DNA from 3 places in the Streptomyces shaanxiensis genome. Region 3 is predicted to be linked to each of the others. Evidence: riboswitches for the same ligand, from Rfam matches in the RefSeq annotation. Region 3 holds a riboswitch; each other region holds the start of a gene.

Region 1 (7,214 bases), on a different contig from region 3:
CACCCGGGCGATGATCGCGTTGGAGGTGAACGCCAGCAACTGGCCGCTGACGATCATGAGTTCGTTACGGGTGACCAGTGCGCCGCGCCGCTCGGCGGGGGAGACCTCCGCGAGGTAGACCGGCACGGTCACCGAGGCACCGCCCACCGCGAGGCCGAGCACGAACCGGGCGACGACCATCACGGCGGTCGTCGGCGCCAGCGTGCAGCCGAGCGCGCCGACGAAGAACAGCACCGCGAGGGCGAGGATCGTACGGCGCCGGCCGCGGGCGTCCGACATCCGCCCGCCGACCACCGCGCCGAGCGCGGCACCCAGCAGCAGCGAGCTGGTGACCATGCCCTCGGTGACGGCGGTCAGACCGAGGTCTTCGGTCATGTAGGGCAGGGCGCCGTTGATGACGCCGGTGTCGTAGCCGAAGAGCAGTCCGCCGAACGTGGCGATGACCGTGATGAGCCGCAGCCTGCGGCACACCGCGGGCGGGGCGTCGTCCGTGCCGGTGGTGGGGGCCTGTGTCGCGTCGTCCCTGACGTCCATGCGCCGCCTCCTCACCGGTCGGGAGTCGTGAGACTCGGACGGCGGGTCCCGGCCAGGCCGCAGCCGGCCAGGTGCTCACGGGTGCTGACCGCGATGGGCAGCGGCACCTCGGGCGCGCACGGGTACAGGTCCTGCTCGACGATGACGAACAACTCGGCGTCGAGCCGGGAGAGTTCGGCGACGACGTCGGCGGGCTTCGGTACCCCGGCGGGCGGCGACACGCACACACCGCGCTTGACGGCCTCGCCGAAGGAGAGGTTCTCGGTGGCCACCTGGGCGAGGATCTCGGGGTCCATCTGCTTGATGTGGACGTACCCGACGCGTTCGCCGAAGCGGCGGATCAGGTCGAGGTTGTCGCCGCCGCCGTAGGCGACGTGGCCGGTGTCCAGGCAGAGGTTGGTCCAGCGGGAGTCGGACTCGTTCAGCAGCCGCTCGATCTCCGGCTGGGTCTGGATGTGGCTGTCGGCGTGCGGATGGATGACCAGCCGTACGTCGTACTCGTCCAGGAGCAGCCTGCCGAGCCGGTCGGCGGACATGCCGAAGCCCGCCCACTGCTCGGCGGTCAGCTCGGGGGACTCGGTGAACGCGCCGGTCTTCTCGTCCCGGTACATGGGCGGGATGAGGACGAGGTGGTGTGCGCCCGCGGCGGCGGTCAGCGTGGCGACCTGGCGGACGTGGGCGAGCATCTCGTCCCAGGCCTCGGGGCGGTGCAGCGCGCCGAACGCGGTGCCGCCGGAGACCTTGAGGCCGCGCACGGCGAGCTCCTCGGCGAGGACGGCCGGGTCGGTGGGGAGGTAGCCGTACGGGCCGAGCTCCAGCCATGTGTACCCGGCCGCGGCGAGCTCGTCGAGGAAGCGGGTGTACGGGACCTGCTGGTCGTCCTCGGGGAACCAGACGCCCCAGGAGTCGGGGGCCGAGCCCAGGCAGAGATTGCCCGCGGTGGTGCGGAGCGAGGTTGGCGCCGTTGCCATGACGGGTCCTTCGGGGAGGGGACGGAAGCCACTGGACGATTGTGCTGTCGCGCTCTACTAGAGCGCTCTAGTCCGAGTACGATGACCCTGGTCCAAATGTCATGTCAATAGCTTGTTGCCGGGAGATTGCGAGACCCGGCCGCGGATCTTCGCGATCCGGCAGGCGTTTTCGCGATCCGGCTAAGGTGAGCGGCGTCGAAAGGTGGGTGCACAGGTGGACGGATCGGGCAGGCAGCGGCCCACGATGGCGGATGTCGCCGAGAAGGCGGGCGTGTCCCGGGCGCTCGTCTCGATCGTCTTCCGCGACCAGCCGGGGGCGAGCCAGGAGACCCGTGAGCGGGTCCTGCGCGTCGCCGACGAGATCGGCTACCGGCCCGACAACGCGGCCCGGCTGCTCGCGCGCGGGCGCAGCCGCACGCTCGGCGTGATGTTCATCGTCCAGCAGACCTTCCACACCGACCTCATCGAGGGCATCTATCCGGAGGCCGAACGGCTCGGCTACGACGTCCTGCTCTCCGGCACCACTCCGGGCCGTGGCGAGGCCAAGGCGATCGAGGCGCTGCTCAGCCACCGCTGCGAGGGGCTGATCCTGCTCGCCCCTGACGCCGACCCGGGCTACCTCGACGAACTCGGCCACCGTGCCGCGACCGTCTCGGTCGCCCGCCGCGCCCCGGGTGCCCACGTGGACTTCGTGCACAGCGCCGAGGGCAAGGGCGTACGGCAGGCCATGGACCACCTCGTGGAGCTGGGCCACCGCCGGATCGTGCACATCGACGGCGGGCGCGGCCCCGGCTCGGCCGAGCGGCGGCGCGCGTACCGGGCCGCGATGCGTCGACACGGTCTGGAGTCCGAGGCGCGGGTGATCCCCGGCGCCCACACCGAGGAGTCGGGCATCGAGACCGGGCTGCTGCTCCTCGCCGAGCGCGACCGGGGACTGCCCCTGCCCACCGCCGTCCTGGCGGGCAACGACCGTTGCGCCATGGGTCTGTTGATGTCCCTGACCCGCGCGGGCGTCGAGGTCCCACGCGACCTGTCGGTGATCGGCTACGACGACAGCCACCTCTCCCACCTGATGCCGATCGGCCTGACGACGGTCCGTCAGGACGCGCTGCTGATGGCCGAGAACGCGGTGCGGTTCGCCGTGGAGCGGCTGGAGAACCGGGAACTGGAGCCGCGCGAGGCCGTGTTGGACCCGAAGCTCGTCGTCCGGGGCACGAGCGGACCGGCCCCGAAGGAGCCGGCCTGAGAGCCTGGGCGCAGGCTCTGAGAGAGCGGTGAGGCGGGGCCGGCCGTGCCCCGTCGCGGTCACGGCCGGCCCCGCCCGTTCTGGGGGTTACCGCGTTCCCTTGGCGGCGAACTCGGCGACAGCGTCGACGTTGTCCTTGGTGATGAACGCGGGTCCGGTCAGCACCGGCGCGGTGCCGCCGCCGCTGAAGTTGCCGTTGGTCTTGTACAGCCACAGCGAGTCGACGGAGAGGTAGCCCTGGAGGTAGGGCTGCTGGTCGACGGCGAACTCGACCTTGCCGTCCTGGACGGCGGTGACGAGCTCCTTGTTGAGGTCGAAGGTGGCGATCTTGGCCTTGCTTCCGGCGTCGGACACCGACTGCACGGCGGTCAGGGCGAAGGGTGCGCCGAGGGTGACCACCTGGTCGATGGAGGAGTCCTGCTGGAGCTTGGCGGTGATCGTCGACTTCACGGACGGCATGTCGGTGCCGTTGACGTAGAGGGTGTCGGTGGTGCCCTTGAAGCCCTTCTTCAGACCGGCGCAGCGGGCCTCGAGGGCGACGTGGCCCTGTTCCTGGATGACGCACAGGGCGTGCTTGGCGCCGCTCTCGCCCAGCCGCTCGCCGAAGGCCTGGCCGGCGATGTTCTCGTCCTGCCCGAAGTACTGGAGCATGCCGAGGTCTTTCCAGTCGTCCAGGCCGGAGTTGAAGCCGACGACCGGGATGCCGGCGGCGGTGGCCTTGGCGACGACGGCCTTCATGGCGCTGGGCTTGGCCGCGGTCAGCGCGATGCCGTCGACTTTCTGGTCGATGGCGTTCTGCACCAGGTTGGCCTGGTTGCCGGCGCTGGGGTCGCTGGAGTAGACGAGCTTGATGTTGTCCTTGGCGGCGGCGGCCTCGGCGCCCTTGCGGATCAGGTCCCAGAAGGTGTCGCCGGGGGCGGCGTGAGTGATCATGGCCACGGTCATCCGGGGCGTGGTGGCCTTGCCCGCCGAGGCGTCCGCGGCGCCTTCCTCGGAGTCCTTGCCGCCGGAGCTGCTGGAGCAGCCCGCGGCGAACAGGACGCCGGCCACGGCGGTGGCGGTCAGAGCGGCGGCTCGGTGGTGTCTGCGCATGTCCCATGCACCTCGCTGTGCTGATCAGGGCGGGTTTTCAGGTGGGGGGAGGGTCACGGGTCACCGCCCGTCGGATACGGCTGGAGCGCGTTACTAGCGCGCTCTAGTGGCACGTACTATGCGGTCGCCCGGAGGCGGGTGTCAATGGGCTTGTCAGGACGTATCGACAAAGCCGAGGTGGAGGGGGCGTCGCGGTGGGCGTGGCGATCGGCGTCGAGGTCCGCTTCACCGGCGGGGAAACGCGAAGCCGCCCCGCCTCTCGGAGGCGGGGCGGCGGACGACCGACGCTTCGGGAAGGGTGCGCTCCGACCGGTCAGGCCGGGCGTATCACGCTGTGGATCGCCGACTCGCCGGCGTGGTCGATCGGCTCCTCGCGTATGACCCGTCCCGGACCGGGGGCGTGGATCATCATGCCGTTTCCGGAGTAGATGCCGACGTGGCCGACGTGGAAGAGGACCAGGTCGCCGGGCTCGGCATAGGTGAGGGCGATGCCCCGGCCCGCGGTCGCCTGTTCCTGCGGGGTGCGGGGGAGTGTGATGCCGGCGGCCCTCCAGGCGGCCTGGGCGAGGCCCCCGCCGTCGTACGCGTCCGGGCCTGTCGTCCCCCACACGCAGGGCTTGCCGATCTGGGCGCGGGCGAAGTCCAGTGCCCGCATGGCTCGGGTGTCCTGGGGGGCGGTGGTGGCGGTGGTGGCTGTGACGGTGGTGAGGGCGGTGCTCGTGTCGAAGGGCTGACTGGTGGCGTAGGTCTGGCCGGTGTCGAGGGACTGGCCGGTGGTGTAGGGCTGGCCGGTGCCGAGGGCCTGGCCAGTGGTGTAGGTCTGGCCGGTGTCCAGGACCTGACTCGCGGCGGTGCTCTGGTCGGTGGCGGCCGCGGAAGGGGCGTAGGCGGGCTGAACTGCCGTGCCGGACCAGGCTGTTGTGCCCGCCGGGACCGGGGTCAGGTCGGATGCGCCGAGGTCCTGCAGTGCCTGCCACTGTGTCTCGGCCGAGGGCTGGACCGGGGCCGGTGTGGCGCTCCAGGTGTCGGCGGCCGGGGCCTGGCCCAACGGGGCCTCGAGGGGCGTGAGTTCCATGCTCTGCCGCACCGTGTACGCGGACAGCAACTCGCGGGCGCGGTCGAGCTTGCGCTGGTTCTGCTCCTTGGTCGTCCGGAGGGGGGACCGCTGAGGGTCGGCCGTCGGGGCGGGCAGGGCAGGCGGTGCCTCGGGGGCGGGAGGCAGGGCGGCGATCGGGCCCGCGGTCAGCTCCGCCATGGGAGCCGTTCCAGTGGCCCCGGCTGCCGGGAGCTCGGCGACGGGTGCGGCGGGCAGCTCCAGGGCTGCGCGGCCGGACGGCTCCCGTCCCAGTTCGGTGAGGCCCTCCAGCGCGCGCTCCGCCGAGCGGGCGGGCCGTGTCCCGGTGGGACGGTCCGGCATTCTGTCCCTCGGCAACGCGGCCGGGACGGTCGGGCCAAGCTTCGAGCGGGCGACGTCGAACCACTGCCGGGCGACATTGTCGAGTGCGGGGTCGCTGCGCCTGCTCTCCTCGCTCCGGCCACTGCCGGCCTCGCCGACGGGCCTGCGTCCGGCGTCCGTGGGCCGGTCGGCGCGCTTGCGCGGTCCTGTCGCCGCGGCGCGCGTGGCGTTGAAGGTGCCGGTGTCGGACTCGGCCTGGTCGTACAGGGAGCTGACCCGTCGACTGACCTCCTCGCGGCTCGGGGCCTCGTCTCCTGCGGAGGGGGCGGCGTTGGCCGTCTGGGCGAGCAGGGCCACAGAGGTGAGAGCCGCCGACGCGAGTGCGGAATTGCGCATGCCGGGGAGGCTCAAAGCCCCCGGACGCGCGGTGCGTTCCGGCGCCATGGGCGACGTACTCCTTCCGTGATCCGCCTACCGAGTTAGCTGACGGGTTCGGGCGGTCGTTTCCGGAAGGTGTGCCCTACGGCCCTTGCCCCGAAGGGTAGTTGGGCCGATTCACCCCAAGTTTCGGTTGGGTCCCCGGCTCCAGCGGCCCCTGGGGACCTACCGGACTCGGCGGAGGCCGCACGTCCCGACGGGGTTCGCCGGAGGTCGTCGTGCTGCCTAGGCGTAACCTAGCCAACTTGTGTGACTCACGTGAAGGTTGACGTGTGAAATGTCCGATACGTTTTTGTGACCTTCGACGCTCGGGGCGGACCGGCGGCCGAATTCACTTCGCGGCGCGTTGGCTCCGCCACGCCGCGTAATGATCGAGGACCGTCTGCTCGATCGGGCGGTAGCTGATGCCGAGTTCGCTCACGCTCCGGCTGTTGTCCACCCGGAAGCGGATGCCGAGGTGCCCCCGGATGTAGTCCTGGGTGAGTCCGAAGGCCGGGCCCAGGACGCGCACCGGCCAGTGCGGGAGTGCGGAACGCGGTAGGCGGAGGTCGCGGGGGTGGCGGGTCCGGAGGATGCGGGCCATCTCGTGGAAGGACGTCATGGTCGGGGCGGCGAGGATGTAACGGCCCTTCGCGTCCGGGTTCTCCGCGGCGGCGATGTGCGCCTCGGCCACCTCGCGGACGTCCACCGTGGTGAAGCTGAAGTCCGGGGCACCGTAGAAGAAGTAGCCCTTGAACAGCTCCTCCAGCAGGAACAGACTGCCGGACTCCGAGGCGGGGGTGAGGGAAGGGCCGAGGATCAGGCCGGGGTTGACCGTCACCAGCCGCCAGCGGCCCTGGGCGGCCTCGGCGTCCCAGGCCGCGCGCTCCGCGACCGTCTTGGCGTAGTGGTAGGGGTTGTTCTCCACCGTGCTGGTGGTGTTGAAGTACCGCTCCGACAGTACGGCGTCGTCCATGGCCAGGACGTCCGCGTAGTCGCCGAAGATCGCGCCCACGGTGGAGGTGAGGACGAGCCTGTCGACCGTGGGCGTCCGCTCGACGGCCGCCAGCACGTTGCGGGTGCCGAGCAGGGCCGGGTCGACCATGTCCCGGCGGCCGTCCTTGATCTTCTCCGGCATGCGGAACGGCGAGGCCACATGGAACACGACCCGGCAGCCGCTCATCGCCTCGTCGAAGGAGCCCTCCTTGAGCAAGTCCGCCTCGAACAGGGAGAGTCGGCCGGGGTGCGCCTCCTGCATCTCCCGCAGCGGGCGCACCTTCGCCGGGTCTGCGGTGCTCCGTACGGTGCTGTGGACCTCGTACCCTCGCTCCAGAAGCCGCTTGACCAGATGGCTGCCGACGAACCCGCTGCCACCGGTGACCAACACGGTCTTCGACCCGACTGCGCCCACCGTCACTCCTTCTCCCGCGCGGAAGCCGGTCGATCACGGTAGCGGCGTCACCTGTGCACGGCCATGCTTCAACGCGAAGCCTTCAGCCCAGACGGCGCCTTCAGCGCAGGCGGAACCCTCAGCGCAGACGGAGCCCTCAGCGCTCGT
Region 2 (7,214 bases), on a different contig from region 3:
CCTCGTACTCGGGCACCTTTCCGGGGTCGGCGGCCTCGCGGCGCCACTGGGAGTACCTGACGACCTCGGCGAGGGCACGGACGGCGCGCTCGGCCGCGGGGTAGGCGGGGATGAGGCGTGAGGTGCTCTCGGAGGGGTCCGACTGCTCCGGCGGTGCCTGGGCCGGGAAGTCCAGGGGGCGGAAGGGGTGGGGACGGAACGCGGTTGCGGGCGCCGTCGTGCCCGCCTGTGGTGCGGTACTGGCCGCGGCCGACAGCGCTTCCGCGAGCCCGCCGAGTTCCACGTGCACCACCAGCACCGGCTTTCCCGGCACTCGCTCGGCCGCCGAGCTCAGGGCCTCCGCCAGCTCGGCGTCCCCGGTCGTGGCATCGCCGATCGCCGGTATCGCGGTGACGACGACCGCGTCGCACGTCTCGTCGGCGAGCGCGCGCGACAACGCCGCGTGGAAGTCCGCCGCCGACGCCCCCGTCGTCAGGTCCAGTGGCGGCAGCGGCCGCAGGCCCTCGGAGAGGCACGCGTCGTAGGTCAGCAGCCCCAGCGACTCGGAGTTGCCCAGGATCGCCACCCGCGGTCCGGTCGGCAGCGGCTGGCGGGCGAGCAGCAGCCCCGCGTCCACCAGCTCGGTGATCGTGTCCACCCGGATCACGCCGGCCTGCCGCAGCAGCGCGGACACCGTGGTGTGCGGCAGCCGCGTGGCCCGGACGGCGTGCCCCTGCGGCGCCGCGCCACCGTGCCGCGCGCCCTGCACCACGACCAGCGGCTTCGCCGCTGCCGTACGCCGGGCGAGGCGGGTGAACTTGCGTGGGTTGCCGATGGACTCGAGGTACATCAGGACGACATCGGTGTCCGGGTCGTCGTACCAGTACTGAAGGACGTCGTTGCCGGACACGTCGGCCCGGTTGCCGGACGAGACGAAGGTCGACACGCCCGTGTCCCCGGTCACACCGCCGCCGCGCCGGTGCAGCCGGGACAGCAGCGCGATCCCGATCGCGCCGGACTGAGCGAACAGACCGATCCGGCCCGGGCGGGGCATCTCGGGTGCCAGTGAGGCGTTCAGCCGTACGTCGGCCGAGGTGTTGATGATCCCGAAGGCGTTCGGCCCGATGATGCGCATGCCGTACGCGCGCGCGTGCCGTACGAGTTCGCGCTGCCGCTCGCGCCCGTCGGGCCCGCTCTCGGCGTACCCGGCGGAGACCACGACCAGTCCCTGCACGCCGTGCTCGCCGCACTCGGCGACCACCTCGGGGACGTACTCGGCGGGCACGGCGACCACCGCGAGGTCGACATGCTCCCCGATGTCCCCCACGGAGCGGTGCGCGGGCACTCCGTCGAGCTCCTTGAGGTCCGCCGGGAACGCCCTGTTCACGGCGTACAGCCGCCCCGTGAACCCGGCGTCCCTGATGTTGCCCAGGACACCGCGGCCCACCCCGCCGGGCGTGCGGCCGGCGCCGATGACGGCGACGGAGCCGGGCACCAGGAGCCGCCGCACGGAGCGGGCCTCGGCGCGCTGCTCGCGCGCGTACTGCACGGCGAGCGAGCGGTCGGTCGGCTCCAGGTCGAACTCCAGGCGGACGACGCCGTCCTCGAAGCTGCGCTTCTGGGTGTATCCGGCGTCCGTGAACACCTTGATCATCTTGGTGTTGGCGGGCAGCACCTCGGCGGCGAACCGGCGGATGTCACGCTCGCGCGCGACCGCGCCGATGTGTTCGAGCAGGGCGGATGCGACGCCGCGCCCCTGGTGGGCGTCCTGGACCAGGAAGGCGACCTCGGCCTCGTCGGCGGGTGCCGACGCGGGCATTCCGTCGGCGCCGATCCGATCGTAGCGTACGGTTGCGATGAACTCGCCGCCCACCGTGGCCGCGAGTCCCACCCGGTCCACAAAGTCGTGGTGCGTGAAGCGGTGGACGTCCTTCGCGGACAGTCGCGGGTAGGGCGCGAAGAAGCGGTAGTACTTCGACTCGTCCGACACCTGCTCGTAGAAGCTGACCAGGCGCTCGGCGTCATCAACGGTGATGGGGCGGATGCGCGCGGTGCCGCCGTCGCGCAGCACCACGTCGGCTTCCCAGTGGGCGGGGTACTCGTGCCGGTCCGAGGCGCTCTGCATGGGGCCCAGAGTACGGCTCGCGTACGACAACGGCGCGAGGCAGTCTGTGGAGGACGTATGTCGGGTCGAGGCCGCGACCCGACGGTCACCTCAGGAGGAGCGTTTTGTCCCTCCCGGCATGCTTCACGGGTGTGGGAAACTGGTCTAGACAACCCTGAACACCGAAGGGCAGCATCACATGGCTGAGCGCCGCGTCAACGTCGGCTGGGCCGAGGGTCTTCACGCCCGCCCCGCTTCCATCTTCGTCCGGGCCGCCACGGCCGCAGGTATCCCGGTGACGATCGCCAAGGCCGACGGCAACCCCGTCAACGCGGCCTCCATGCTGGCTGTTCTGGGCCTGGGCGCCCAGGGCGGCGAGGAGATCGTCCTCGCCTCCGAGGCCGAGGGTGCGGACGCCGCCCTCGACCGCCTCGCGAAGCTGGTCTCCGAGGGCCTCGAGGAGCTGCCCGAGACGGTCTAATACCGTCTGAAGGATCTCCGCACATGCGGTGAAGCCGCGTCGGTCTTTCCGGCCGACGCGGCTTCGCTGTTTTCGGGCAGGCACCACGGGAATTACCTGCGCACCTGAAAAAGGGCAGCGGAAATTACCCGCCACCGAATTACTCCTCTTTGTATACGGCGCCCTTGTTAATGCCGCAGGCTCGGCATGTTTACGGGATGTTGCGAATTCCTCACGCGCTCCGCGCGGTCGCCGCCGGAGCCGAACCGCAGCCGGTGCACGGACAGCGAGCGCTCGGTGTGCAGCGCCGTGATCGCGCGGGCGCGTTCGCCGTCGCCGCGCGCCACCGCGTCCACGATCGCGCCGTGCTCGGTCCAGGACTCCACGGGGTTGACCGGCGACTCCACGGCGTACATCCAGGCGATCTTGTGGCGCAGCTGGGTCAGCATCGAGGTCAGGGCGGGGCTGCCGGAGGCCTGGGCCAGCGTCTCGTGGAACCAGCCACCCAGGGAGCGCAGGTCCTCGCTGTTTCCCCGCCTGGCCCGCTCCTGGCCCAGCCTGACCAGGCCGCGCAGCACCTTGAGATGGGCCTCGGTGCGCCGCTGGGCGGCCCGGGAGGCGCCGAGCGGCTCCAGCAGGGTGCGCATCTCCAGCAGGTCGGCGGCCTCCTGCTCGGTCGGTTCGGCGACGCACGCGCCCGCGTGCCGCCGGGTCACCACGAAGCCCTCCGCCTCCAGGGTGCGCAGGGCCTCCCGGACGGGGACGCGGGAGACGCCGTAGCGGCGCGCGAGGAGTTCCTCGGTGAGCCGGCCGCCACGCTCGTAGACACCGGCGACGATGTCGTCCCGGATCGCCGTGCACACCGAATGCGCCGGAATACGCATGACCGACCTCCGCCTTAATCCCCGTGAAACGTCGACGAATGACGTGTGTTCAGTGACTCTATTGCAACCGGCCGGAATTTCCGACGGCGGGCCGGAATCCATGGATATTTTTTGGACAGCGGGTCGTGCGAAACGCCGAAAGCCCCGGCTGGGGGAGCCGGGGCTTCGGGAGCGGAGTGTCTGTCGTCAGACGATCACGGGGGCAGCGGCGAGCGCGGCACGCGTGCGTGGAAGGCGTCGGACGATCACGGGGTGGTGAGCGTCGTACGCGCGCGTGGCAGGTGTCAGAGGTTCACGCCGTGCGAGCGGAGGTAGGCGACGGGGTCGATGTCGGAGCCGTACTCCGCCGTCGTGCGGGCCTCGAAGTGCAGATGCGGTCCGGTGACGTTGCCGGTGGCGCCGGACAGGCCGATCTGCTGGCCCGGGGTGACCGTCTGGCCGACCGAGACGCCGATGGACGACAGGTGGCCGTACTGGGTGTACGTGCCGTCGTTCATCTTGATCACGACCTGGTTGCCGTACGCCCCGCCCCAGCCGGCCTCCACGACGGTGCCGGAGGCGACCGCGTGGACGGAGGTGCCGCTGGCGGCGTGGAAGTCGACGCCCGTGTGGCTGCCGGAGGACCAGACGGCGCCGCCGGCCTTGTAGCCCGTGGAGACGTACGAGCCGGAGATCGGGGAGACGTAGGACAGCAGGCGCTTGCGCTCGGCCTCGCGGGCAGCGCGCTCCTTGGCCTCGCGCTCCCTCTCGGCCTTCTCGGCCGCCTTCTTGCGCGCGGCCTCCTGGGCGGCCTTCTTCAGGGCCGCGGCCTCCTTGGCGGCCTGCTCCTGAGCGGCGGCCTGGGCGTCGATCTGGTCGGCGATCGAGTTGTCGACGCTGATCACGGGGATGAGGCCAGTCTGTTCGGCGGCAGGTTCCGCGGCGAGCGCGGGGGCGGCCAGGGTGCCTATGACGCCGGTGGCGGTGAGGGCGGCGACGCCGGCCGCACGGGCGGTGGAGCGCTCGATCCGGCTGGGACGACGGTGCTTCCCGGTGGGACGATTCGCCCCGGTGGCGCAGCTGAACGCCATGAAGTGGCTGGTCCTTTCCTTCCTTCTCGCCTACCGGGTTAGCTGACGGGTTCGGAGCAGGAAGGTCTCCTACGGGCCCCCTCGCCTTCGCGCGGGCGTCCGATTCACCCCAGGGACTACGGTGGGTCCCCGGCTCCCCTGGCTCGCGCCGTACGGGGACTCGGCGATGACTGTCCGGTGCCGCGGGCGCGGCGCACTGCCTGACGGACAGCCCGGAAGACGCTAAGCGGGACGTCTTTCAATCCCCAAACGGATCCCGGCTTTTGTAGCGCATCCCACAGGCCAGACAGGCAACCTCTCCCCCAATTCGGGCATAAGGGGGCCCTGGTGACTCATTCGTCACCAGGGCCCCCACCGCGCGTGGCGGGTGCAGCCGTCTACTCGGCCGCCACCACGGTGACTTCGCCGATACCGAGGGCCTCGACGGGCTCCCGGATCGCTGCCGCGTCACCGACGAGGATCGTCACCAGGCGGTCCGCCGGGAAGGCGCTCACGGCCGCGGCGGTGGCCTCGACCGTGCCGGTGGCGGCGAGCTGCTGGTACAGCGTGCCCTGGTAGTCGTCGGGCAGGTGCTGCTCGACCTGGTCGGCCAGTGTGCCCGCCACGGACGCGGCGGTCTCGAACTTCAGGGGCGCGACACCGACGAGGTTCTGCACGGCGAAGTCCCGCTCGGCGTCGGTGAGGCCCTCGGCCGCGACGCCCCGCAGCACCGTCCAGAGGTCCTGCAGCGCGGGACCGGTGTTCGGGGTGTCGACGGAGCCGCTGATGGCCAGCATGGCCGCGCCCGTGCCGTCCGGGGCGGAGCGCAGGACCTGCCCGAACGCGCGCACACCGTAGGTGTAGCCCTTCTCCTCGCGCAGGACCTTGTCCAGCCGGGAGGTGAGGGTGCCGCCGAGGCAGTACGTGCCGAGCACCTGCGCGGGCCACACGCGGTCGTGCCGGTCTGCGCCGATCCGCCCGATCAGCAGCTGCGTCTGGACGGAGCCGGGGCGGTCCACGATGACGACACGGCCGGTGTCGTCCGCGGTGACCGGCGGGACGGGCCGCGGCTCGGCCGAGGAGCCGGTCCAGGCGCCGAGGGTGTCACCGAGCAGGGCGTCGAGGTCCACGCCGGTGAGGTCGCCGACGACCACGACGGTGGAGGTGGCCGGGCGGACATGCCGCTCGTAGAAGGCGCGTACGCCCGCGGAGTCGATGCCCTCGACCGTCTCCTCGGTGCCCTGGCGCGGACGGGACATGCGCGAGGTCGCCGGGAACAGCTCCTTGGAGAGCTCCTTGGCGGCCCGGCGCGAGGGGTTGGCCATCTCGTGCGGGATCTCGTCGAGGCGGTTGCGCACCAGGCGCTCGACCTCGGCGTCGTCGAACGCGGGCGCCCTGAGGGCGTCGGCGAGCAGGCCGAGCGCCTTGGGCAGACGGGAGACGGGCACTTCCAGGCTGACGCGGACGCCGGGGTGGTCGGCGTACGCGTCGAGCGTGGCGCCGCAGCGCTCCAGCTCGGCGGCGAACTCCTCGGCGGTGTGCTTGTCCGTGCCCTCGGAGAAGGCGCGCGCCATGATCGTGGCGATGCCGTCGAGGCCCTTCGGCTCGGCGTCCAGGGGCGTGTCCAGGAGCACCTCGACGGCGATGACCTGCTGGCCGGGGCGGTGGCAGCGCAGGACCGTCAGGCCGTTGTCCAGCTTGCCGCGCTCGGGCGCCGGGAACGCCCAGGGCCGGGCCTCGCCGGCCTGAGGCTGCGGGTGGAACTCCATGCTGGCGAGCTCGGTCACTGCGCCGACTCCTCGTTCTCGTCGGTGGTCCCGGCGGGTCCGGCCCCGTCGGCTTCCAGGTCCTCGGCCTCGCCGGCGACCGGCTCGTACACGAGCACCGCGCGGTTGTCGGGTCGCAGGCGGGCCTTGGCGACCGCCTGGACCTCCTCGGCGGTGACGTCGAGGACGCGCTGTACGGCGGTGAACGCGAGCTGCGGGTCGCCGAACAGGACGGCGTACCGGCACAGTTCGTCGGCGCGGCCCGCGACGGTGCCGAGCCGGTCCAGCCACTCGCGCTCCAGCTGGGCCTGTGCGCGCTCCATCTCCTCGGCGGTGGGGCCGTCCGCCGCGAAGCGGGCGAGCTCCTCGTCGACGGCCGCCTCGATGACGGGGACCTCGACGTCGCCGGAGGTCTTCACGTCCAGCCAGCCCAGGGAGGGCGCCCCGGCCAGGCGCAGCAGGCCGAAGCCGGCCGCCACGGCCGTACGGTCACGTCGTACGAGCCGGTTGTAGAGGCGGGAGGACTCACCGCCGCCGAGGACGGTCAGCGCCAGGTCGACCGCGTCGCACTCGCGCGTGCCGTCCTGCGGGAGACGGTAGGCGGCCATCATCGCGCGCGCGGGGACGTTCTCCTCGACGACCTCGCGCAGCTGCTCTCCGATGATCTCGGGCAGCGAGCCGTCGCGCGGCTCGGGCTTGCCGTCGTGGGCCGGGATGGTGCCGAAGTACTTCTCGACCCAGGCGAGCGTCTGCTCGGGGTCGATGTCGCCGACGATGGACAGGACGGCGTTGTTGGGCGCGTAGTACGTCCGGAAGAACGCACGGGCGTCCTCCAGGCTGGCCGCGTCCAGGTCGGCCATCGAGCCGATCGGCGTGTGGTGGTACGGGTGTCCGTCGGGGTACGACAGCGCGGTCAGCTTCTCGAACGCCGTGCCGTACGGGACGTTGTCGTAGCGCTGGCGGCGCTCGTTC
Region 3 (7,214 bases):
TCCCAGCAGATCGCCGTGGCCCAGAACATCCTCGCGGACCAGGGCGTAGGCGCCTGGCGCACCTGTGGACTGCTCAGCGGGCTCACCGAGGAGTCCGGTTCGGTCGACCTGGACACCGGCGTCGAGGAGGACTCCCCGTCCGCCGTGTCGGGATCCTCCGGATTGCTTGATTCGGCTGGATTGTCCGGCTCGTCCGGATCGGCAGGATCATCCAACTCGTCGGGTTCGTCGCAGTCCGAGGGGGCGTCCGACGACTCCTCGACCGCCTCGAATTCCCCCGGCTCGTCGAGCGACTCCGCCGATGATTCGTCCGAATCGTCCAAGGATTCCTCCTCTTCGCCCTCTTCTTCCGGTACGACCGACAGCTCCGTCAAGTCCGGTACGTCATCCGACACAGAGGCCTCACAGTCGCCCGACGGTTCCCCGACAGGGACCCCCGAAGGCGACATTCGGGACAACTCGGAGCAGGGTGTGGGCTCCTGGGGCCTCGTCGACACCGGCGCCGCCGACGCGGTCGACGCCGCGGCCGGCTCCGGGCGCCATCGCGGTGCCACCGCCGACGAGAGCGAGACCGCCGACGGAGCCGTCAAGTCCCCCGGTCGCCACGCCTCGTACACCGTCCGCGCGGGCGACACTCTCGCCTCCATCGCCGACTCTCTTGACCTCGACGGCGGGTGGCGTGCGCTGTATCAGGCGAACAAGCAGGACATCGGTGCTGACGCGAACCACATCTTCCCCGGTCAGACCCTGGAAGTCCCTGCCGAATAGGGCGAAAAGCAGCGGGAGTTCACGTCCTGCTTCACACCTGAATGTCCGTTTTGGAAGTGCTGAGAGATAGATCTCAGAAGCCCTGATCGTCTTTGTCATTCCGCGAATCGCGTGTCTACGGTCGTGACCGCTCGTCACCACGAGCCCCGGCTGCCGCAACGCCGAATCCTGCCAGCGGCCGTACGGGAACAGTCGTCGCGTCAAGCGCCGTAGGCAGGAGCGGGGGACCCAAGGTTTGCGCCGGGTCCGGCAGTTGAGGCCCTTCGGGGCCGCACGGCCGGAGTCGGCTTGGGGTGAAGTCGCGCACTGGACACCATCGGTGCGCGGCCGGGCAACTCAACCGGCCCGAACCCGACAGCTCACCTCGCAGGCGTCGGTGAGGGGATCTCTCCATGCTGTTTTCCAGCAAGGGCAAGCACCGTCGTCCGTCCAAGGCCGCTCGCGCCATCGCCGTCGTCGGCGTCACCGGTGCCGCCGCCGTCGCCGCCCCGCTGATGGCCGCCGGCAGCGCCTCCGCCGCCACCGCCTCCGAGTGGGACGCCGTCGCCCAGTGCGAGTCGGGCGGCAACTGGTCGATCAACACCGGCAACGGCTACTACGGCGGTCTGCAGTTCTCCGCCTCCACCTGGGCCGCGTACGGCGGCACGCAGTTCGCCGCCACCGCCGACCAGGCCAGCAAGGACCAGCAGATCCAGATAGCCGAGAAGGTCCTCGCGGGCCAGGGCAAGGGTGCCTGGCCGCACTGCGGCACCGGCCTGTCGAGCGCCGCCTACTCCGGCTCCTCGTCGAGCGGTTCCTCGCAGAGCACCGAGACCACCACCCGCTCCAGCGAGCAGCAGTCGGCCTCCCGCTCCACCGAGCGCCCGGCCGCCAAGAAGTCGACCAAGACCGTCACCACCCCGACCGGCAAGAAGGTCAAGAAGGGTGACGGCGAGTACAAGGTCGCCAAGGGCGACACCCTCAGCACCATCGCCGCCGAGCACGACGTCAAGGGCGGCTGGGAGAAGCTGTTCAAGCTGAACAAGGACATCGTCGAGGACGCCGACCTGATCTACCCGGGTCAGCAGCTGCACCTGAAGTAACAGCGGGCAGGTAGCTGAACCACAGCGCCCTCACATACGTGGACCTCATAGTGAAGACCTCGTGAGGGTCACCCCCGTCCCCCACGGGCTCCCCGCTCCGGTGCGTGTTCCCCCGTACGCACCGGGGCGGGGTTTTCTTTTGCGCCCCGCGGTTGTGCATCGGTGTGTACCGTGGGTTTTTGTTCCGTTCGGAAACAATTCGCTCTCGGTTCTGTTCACGGAGCGGTCGACCGCTGGCCGATCGCCCGGAGCCGGTTAGGCTCATCTCGCAGCACCCACCGCGGTCTGCGTACCCGCGTCACATCCCAAGAAGGAGATGCTCGTGCCGTCCATCGACGTCGTCGTAGCCCGGGAAATCCTGGACTCCCGAGGCAACCCCACGGTCGAGGTCGAGGTTGGCCTCGACGACGGCAGCACGGGTCGTGCCGCCGTTCCGTCCGGCGCCTCGACGGGCGCCTTCGAGGCCATCGAGCTCCGCGACGGTGACCCCAACCGCTACCTGGGCAAGGGTGTCGAGAAGGCCGTCCTCGCCGTCATCGAGCAGATCGGCCCGGAGCTCGTCGGCTACGACGCCACCGAGCAGCGCCTGATCGACCAGGCCATGTTCGACCTGGACGCCACCGACAACAAGGGCTCCCTCGGCGCCAACGCCATCCTCGGCGTCTCCCTCGCCGTGGCCCACGCCGCCTCCGAGGCCTCCGACCTCCCCCTCTTCCGCTACCTGGGCGGCCCGAACGCGCACCTGCTGCCGGTGCCGATGATGAACATCCTGAACGGCGGCTCGCACGCCGACTCCAACGTGGACATCCAGGAGTTCATGATCGCCCCGATCGGCGCGGAGTCCTTCTCCGAGGCGCTGCGCTGGGGCACCGAGGTGTACCACACCCTCAAGAAGGTCCTGAAGAGCAAGGGCCTGGCCACCGGCCTCGGCGACGAGGGCGGCTTCGCCCCGAACCTCGGCTCCAACCGCGAGGCCCTCGACCTCATCCTCGAGGCGATCAAGGAGGCCGGTTACACCCCCGGCGAGCAGATCGCCCTGGCGCTCGACGTAGCCGCGTCCGAGTTCTACAAGGACGGCTCCTACACCTTCGAGGGCAAGTCCCGCTCCGCCGCCGAGATGACCGAGTACTACGCCGAGCTCGTCGAGGCGTACCCGCTCGTCTCCATCGAGGACCCGCTGTTCGAGGACGACTGGGAGGGCTGGAAGACCATCACCGCCAAGCTCGGTGACAAGGTCCAGCTCGTCGGCGACGACCTGTTCGTCACCAACCCCGAGCGCCTGGCCCGCGGCATCGACGAGAACGCCGCCAACGCGCTCCTGGTCAAGGTCAACCAGATCGGCTCCCTGACCGAGACCCTGGACGCCGTCGAGCTGGCCCAGCGCAGCGGCTTCAAGTGCATGATGTCCCACCGCTCCGGCGAGACCGAGGACGTCACCATCGCCGACCTGGCCGTCGCCACCAACTGCGGCCAGATCAAGACCGGCGCCCCGGCCCGCTCCGAGCGCGTCGCCAAGTACAACCAGCTGCTGCGCATCGAGGAGATCCTCGACGACGCGGCGGTGTACGCCGGCCGCTCCGCCTTCCCGCGGTTTCGCTCTGCGAACCACTGAGCACAGCAAGGGCTGACCCCGCTGACCCCACCTGGGTAAGGCTTAGCCAGTCATACGTACGTCCCCGTACTCGGTCCCGTACCGTGTGCGGGGACGTACGCATGTGAAACGGGAGGCGGGGAACATGGCCGTGAAGGACCGGGACCGGTTCTCCACCGCGACCAGGATCCGGTTGCTCGGCGAGCAGACGGCGGCCCGTGTCTACCGCTCCCAGACCAAGCGGCAGGCCCGGCGCTCCAGGCTCACCGGACGCGCCGCGCTGCTCGCGCTGGTCCTCTGCTCCATGGTCGTGGCGCTCGCCTACCCGATAAGGCAGTACGTCTCCCAGCGTGCCGAGATCGCGGACATGCGGCGGCAGAAGGAAGAGGCCGCCGAACGGGTCGAGGAACTGCGCGACACCAAGGCACGCTGGCAGGACGACGCGTACGCCGAGCAGGAGATCCGGCGGCGGCTGCACTATGTGATGCCGGGGGAGACCGGCTACATCGTGGTCGACCCGGACGCGGCCAGGCAGTCGCGGGCCGACGTGGCCGCGGCCGACCGCCCCTGGTACTCGAACATCTGGGACGGGATCGACAAGGCCGACGCCTCCGACCAGTGAGGCCGACCAGTGACCCCGGCCAGTGAACACCTATAGAAAGACAGGCATGGAAACGCCCCCGCCGCCCACCCCGCGCACCGAGCCCACCGACGCGGACGTCGAGGCCTTCAAGCAGCAGCTCGGACGTCCGCCGCGCGGACTGCGCGCGATCGCGCACCGGTGCCCGTGCGGGCAGCCGGACGTGGTCGAGACGGCCCCTCGGCTGCCCGACGGCACGCCCTTCCCGACGCTGTACTACCTGACGTGCCCGAAGGCGGCGTCGGCGATCGGCACGCTGGAGGCGAACGGCGTGATGAAGGAGATGACGGCGCGGCTGGAGACCGACCCGGAGCTGGCCGCCGCGTACCGTGCCGCGCACGAGGACTACATCCGGCGGCGCGACGAGATCGAGGAGCTGAAGGGCTTCCCGAGCGCGGGCGGCATGCCGGACCGGGTGAAGTGCCTGCACGTCCTGGTCGGCCACTCCCTGGCGGCCGGTCCCGGGGTCAACCCCCTCGGCGACGAGGCGATCGCGATGCTGCCGGAGTGGTGGGCCAAGGGCCCCTGCGTGTCTCCGTCGGCGACGCAGGAGGACATCAAGAAGCTCGGTGCGAACGGCGGCGGCTTCTTCGAGGCGACCCCGCTGGGCGAGGAGGACGACAAGTGACCCGCGTCGCCGCCATCGACTGCGGTACCAACTCCATCCGGCTCCTGGTCGCCGATGTGGACCCGGCGACCGGGGAACTCGTCGACCTGGACCGCCGTATGACCATCGTGCGGCTCGGCCAGGGCGTCGACCGAACGGGCCGGCTCGCCCCCGAGGCGCTGGAGCGGACCTTCGCCGCCTGCCGTGACTACGCGGCGATCATCAAGGAGCACGGCGCCGAGCGGCTGCGCTTCGTGGCCACGTCCGCCTCCCGGGACGCCGAGAACCGGGACGAGTTCGTGCGCGGGGTCATGGACATCCTGGGTGTCGAGCCCGAGGTCGTCACCGGCGACCAGGAGGCCGAGTTCTCCTTCACGGGCGCGACGAAGGAGCTGACGGGGCGGGAGGACGTGCACCGGCCCTACCTCGTCGTGGACATCGGCGGCGGGTCGACCGAGTTCGTCGTCGGCGAGGAGCACGTCCGCGCGGCACGCTCGGTGGACGTCGGCTGCGTGCGGATGACCGAGCGTCACCTGGTCCGCGACGGCGTCGTCTCCGACCCGCCCTCCGAGGAGCAGATCGCGGCGATGCGGGCCGACATCGAGGCGGCCCTCGACCTCGCCGAGGAGACGGTGCCGCTGCGCGAGGCCAGGACCCTGGTGGGGCTCGCCGGTTCGGTCACCACGGTGTCGGCGATCGCCCAGGACCTGCCCGAGTACGACTCGACCCGCATCCACCACTCCCGGATCGGCCACGACCGGGTCCGGGAGATCACCGACTGGCTTCTGCACTCCACGCACGCGGAGCGCGCGGCCGTACCGTCCATGCATCCGGGGCGAGTTGACGTCATCGCTGCGGGCGCCCTCGTGCTGCTCGCGATCATGGAGCGGATCGGCGCCGAGGAGGTCGTGGTGAGCGAGCACGACATCCTGGACGGCATCGCCTTCAAGGTGGCCGAGGACGCCGAGGACGGCAAGCGCGCCGACTGACGTGCGGTGACGTGGAACGGCCCCGGTCCTCTCGGGAGGAACCGGGGCCGTTTGCCGTGCCCTTGCGGGCTGTCCGTCAGTTGCAGAGGAGAACGATGAGGCCGCTGCACCCCCCATCGTCGCCGTGGTGGTGACCGTGGTGCCCGTGGTGCCCGTGGTGGTGACCGTGGTGGTGGCCACCATGTGCGGACGCCTTTACGGCGGCGTGGTGGGCGGGTGCCGCGGCCGCAGGGGATGCGGCCGACGCTGCCCCCAACGCAAGGGCGATGCCCAGGGCAGCGCCGACAGAGACTATTCGCGCGGTGGCCCGCTTGAGGGCCTTCTGTGTAGTGATCATGGCTGCACGCTATGCACACTTCTGACCGTTCGCGCGCGGAGTGCGGCCGACGGGTGAACGGTGATCCAGGTCGCTGCCGGAGGGTGGTCCGGGTCTCGTTCGTTACTGCGCGGTAGCCGTCGGCTGAGCAGGTCGGCTAGCGTATGAGCGCCTCCTGGAGGTGCTTCCAGGCCCCTTCGCGGCCCCTTGCGCGCGCCCGCCGAAGAAACTTCGTGAAGTTCTTCACAAGGAATTCGGCCCTGTAGAAGCACGGACGGGGGCCGGTTGACCCTTCCGAGGGGTGAACAGGCCCTTGAACATGTTCAGATGGGCGGTGTAAAGAGGCTCCAGGGAGCCGGCGGCGGAGGGTGTTTCGGTCCGCTCACAGGAGGCCCGGCGGGACAGAGAGCCAGCTCACGCGGCATTGACAACGGGTCGTAACGCAACCGGGTTCCCGATCGTGACCATGACCTGCGTCACGCGGGCCGGGGAGTGTAGCACAGGGCCTGCAAGAGCTTGTGAAGGGGCGCACGAGCGACCCCCCTGGGGCGGGTGGATACTCGATGGCATGAGCACCACGGAGCGTCCCAGGATCCTCGTAGTAGGCGGTGGGTACGTAGGCCTGTACGCAGCTCGGCGCATCCTCAAGAAGATGCGCTACGGCGAGGCGACCGTCACGGTCGTCGACCCCCGGTCGTACATGACCTACCAGCCCTTCCTCCCCGAAGCCGCCGCCGGCAGCATCTCCCCGCGCCACGTCGTCGTCCCGCTGCGACGCGTGCTGCCCAAGGCGGAGGTCCTCACCGGTCGGGTCACCACCATCGACCAGGACCGCAAGGTCGCAACGATCGCCCCGCTGGTCGGCGAGGCGTACGAGCTGCCCTTCGACTACCTGGTCATCGCGATGGGCGCGGTCTCCCGCACCTTCCCGATCCCCGGCCTCGCCGAGCAGGGCATCGGTATGAAGGGCATCGAGGAGGCCATCGGCCTGCGCAACCACGTCCTCGAGCAGCTGGACAAGGCCGACTCCACGACCGACGAGGAGATCCGCCGCAAGGCGCTCACCTTCGTCTTCGTCGGCGGTGGCTTCGCGGGTGCGGAGACCATCGGCGAGGTCGAGGACATGGCCCGCGACGCGGCGAAGTACTACACCAGCGTGTCCCGTGAGGACATGCGGTTCATCCTCGTCGACGCCGCCGACAAGATCCTGCCCGAGGTCGG

What was found. Region 3 has a riboswitch for cyclic di-AMP ahead of ABD932_RS33220 (transglycosylase family protein). Riboswitches for the same ligand answer to the same signal wherever they lie in the genome.
Region 1: another riboswitch for cyclic di-AMP. It lies ahead of ABD932_RS39800 (C40 family peptidase); the one in region 3 lies ahead of ABD932_RS33220 (transglycosylase family protein).
Region 2: another riboswitch for cyclic di-AMP. It lies ahead of ABD932_RS02755 (M23 family metallopeptidase); the one in region 3 lies ahead of ABD932_RS33220 (transglycosylase family protein).

What each region holds. Positions count from the first base shown of each region.
Region 1 covers NZ_BAAAZY010000028.1:353,236-360,449, reverse strand. Annotated here, with positions in the region: gene ABD932_RS39820 (sugar porter family MFS transporter) at 1-534, opposite strand, end outside; gene ABD932_RS39815 (TIM barrel protein) at 546-1,505, opposite strand; gene ABD932_RS39810 (LacI family DNA-binding transcriptional regulator) at 1,750-2,751, shown strand; gene ABD932_RS39805 (sugar ABC transporter substrate-binding protein) at 2,839-3,843, opposite strand; gene ABD932_RS39800 (C40 family peptidase) at 4,157-5,635, opposite strand; cyclic di-AMP (ydaO/yuaA leader) riboswitch at 5,692-5,867, opposite strand; gene ABD932_RS39795 (NAD-dependent epimerase/dehydratase family protein) at 6,009-7,067, opposite strand; gene ABD932_RS39790 (amidohydrolase) at 7,204-7,214, opposite strand, start outside.
Region 2 covers NZ_BAAAZY010000003.1:122,482-129,695, reverse strand. Annotated here, with positions in the region: gene ABD932_RS02770 (bifunctional acetate--CoA ligase family protein/GNAT family N-acetyltransferase) at 1-2,104, opposite strand, end outside; gene ABD932_RS02765 (HPr family phosphocarrier protein) at 2,283-2,564, shown strand; gene ABD932_RS02760 (GntR family transcriptional regulator) at 2,732-3,427, opposite strand; gene ABD932_RS02755 (M23 family metallopeptidase) at 3,712-4,497, opposite strand; cyclic di-AMP (ydaO/yuaA leader) riboswitch at 4,511-4,673, opposite strand; gene ABD932_RS02750 (M16 family metallopeptidase) at 4,875-6,263, opposite strand; gene ABD932_RS02745 (M16 family metallopeptidase) at 6,260-7,214, opposite strand, start outside.
Region 3 covers NZ_BAAAZY010000022.1:73,761-80,974, reverse strand. Annotated here, with positions in the region: gene ABD932_RS33225 (transglycosylase family protein) at 1-768, shown strand, start outside; cyclic di-AMP (ydaO/yuaA leader) riboswitch at 964-1,156, shown strand; gene ABD932_RS33220 (transglycosylase family protein) at 1,161-1,850, shown strand; gene eno (phosphopyruvate hydratase) at 2,173-3,462, shown strand; gene ABD932_RS33210 (FtsB family cell division protein) at 3,587-4,063, shown strand; gene ABD932_RS33205 (DUF501 domain-containing protein) at 4,110-4,709, shown strand; gene ABD932_RS33200 (Ppx/GppA phosphatase family protein) at 4,706-5,677, shown strand; gene ABD932_RS33195 (NAD(P)/FAD-dependent oxidoreductase) at 6,562-7,214, shown strand, end outside.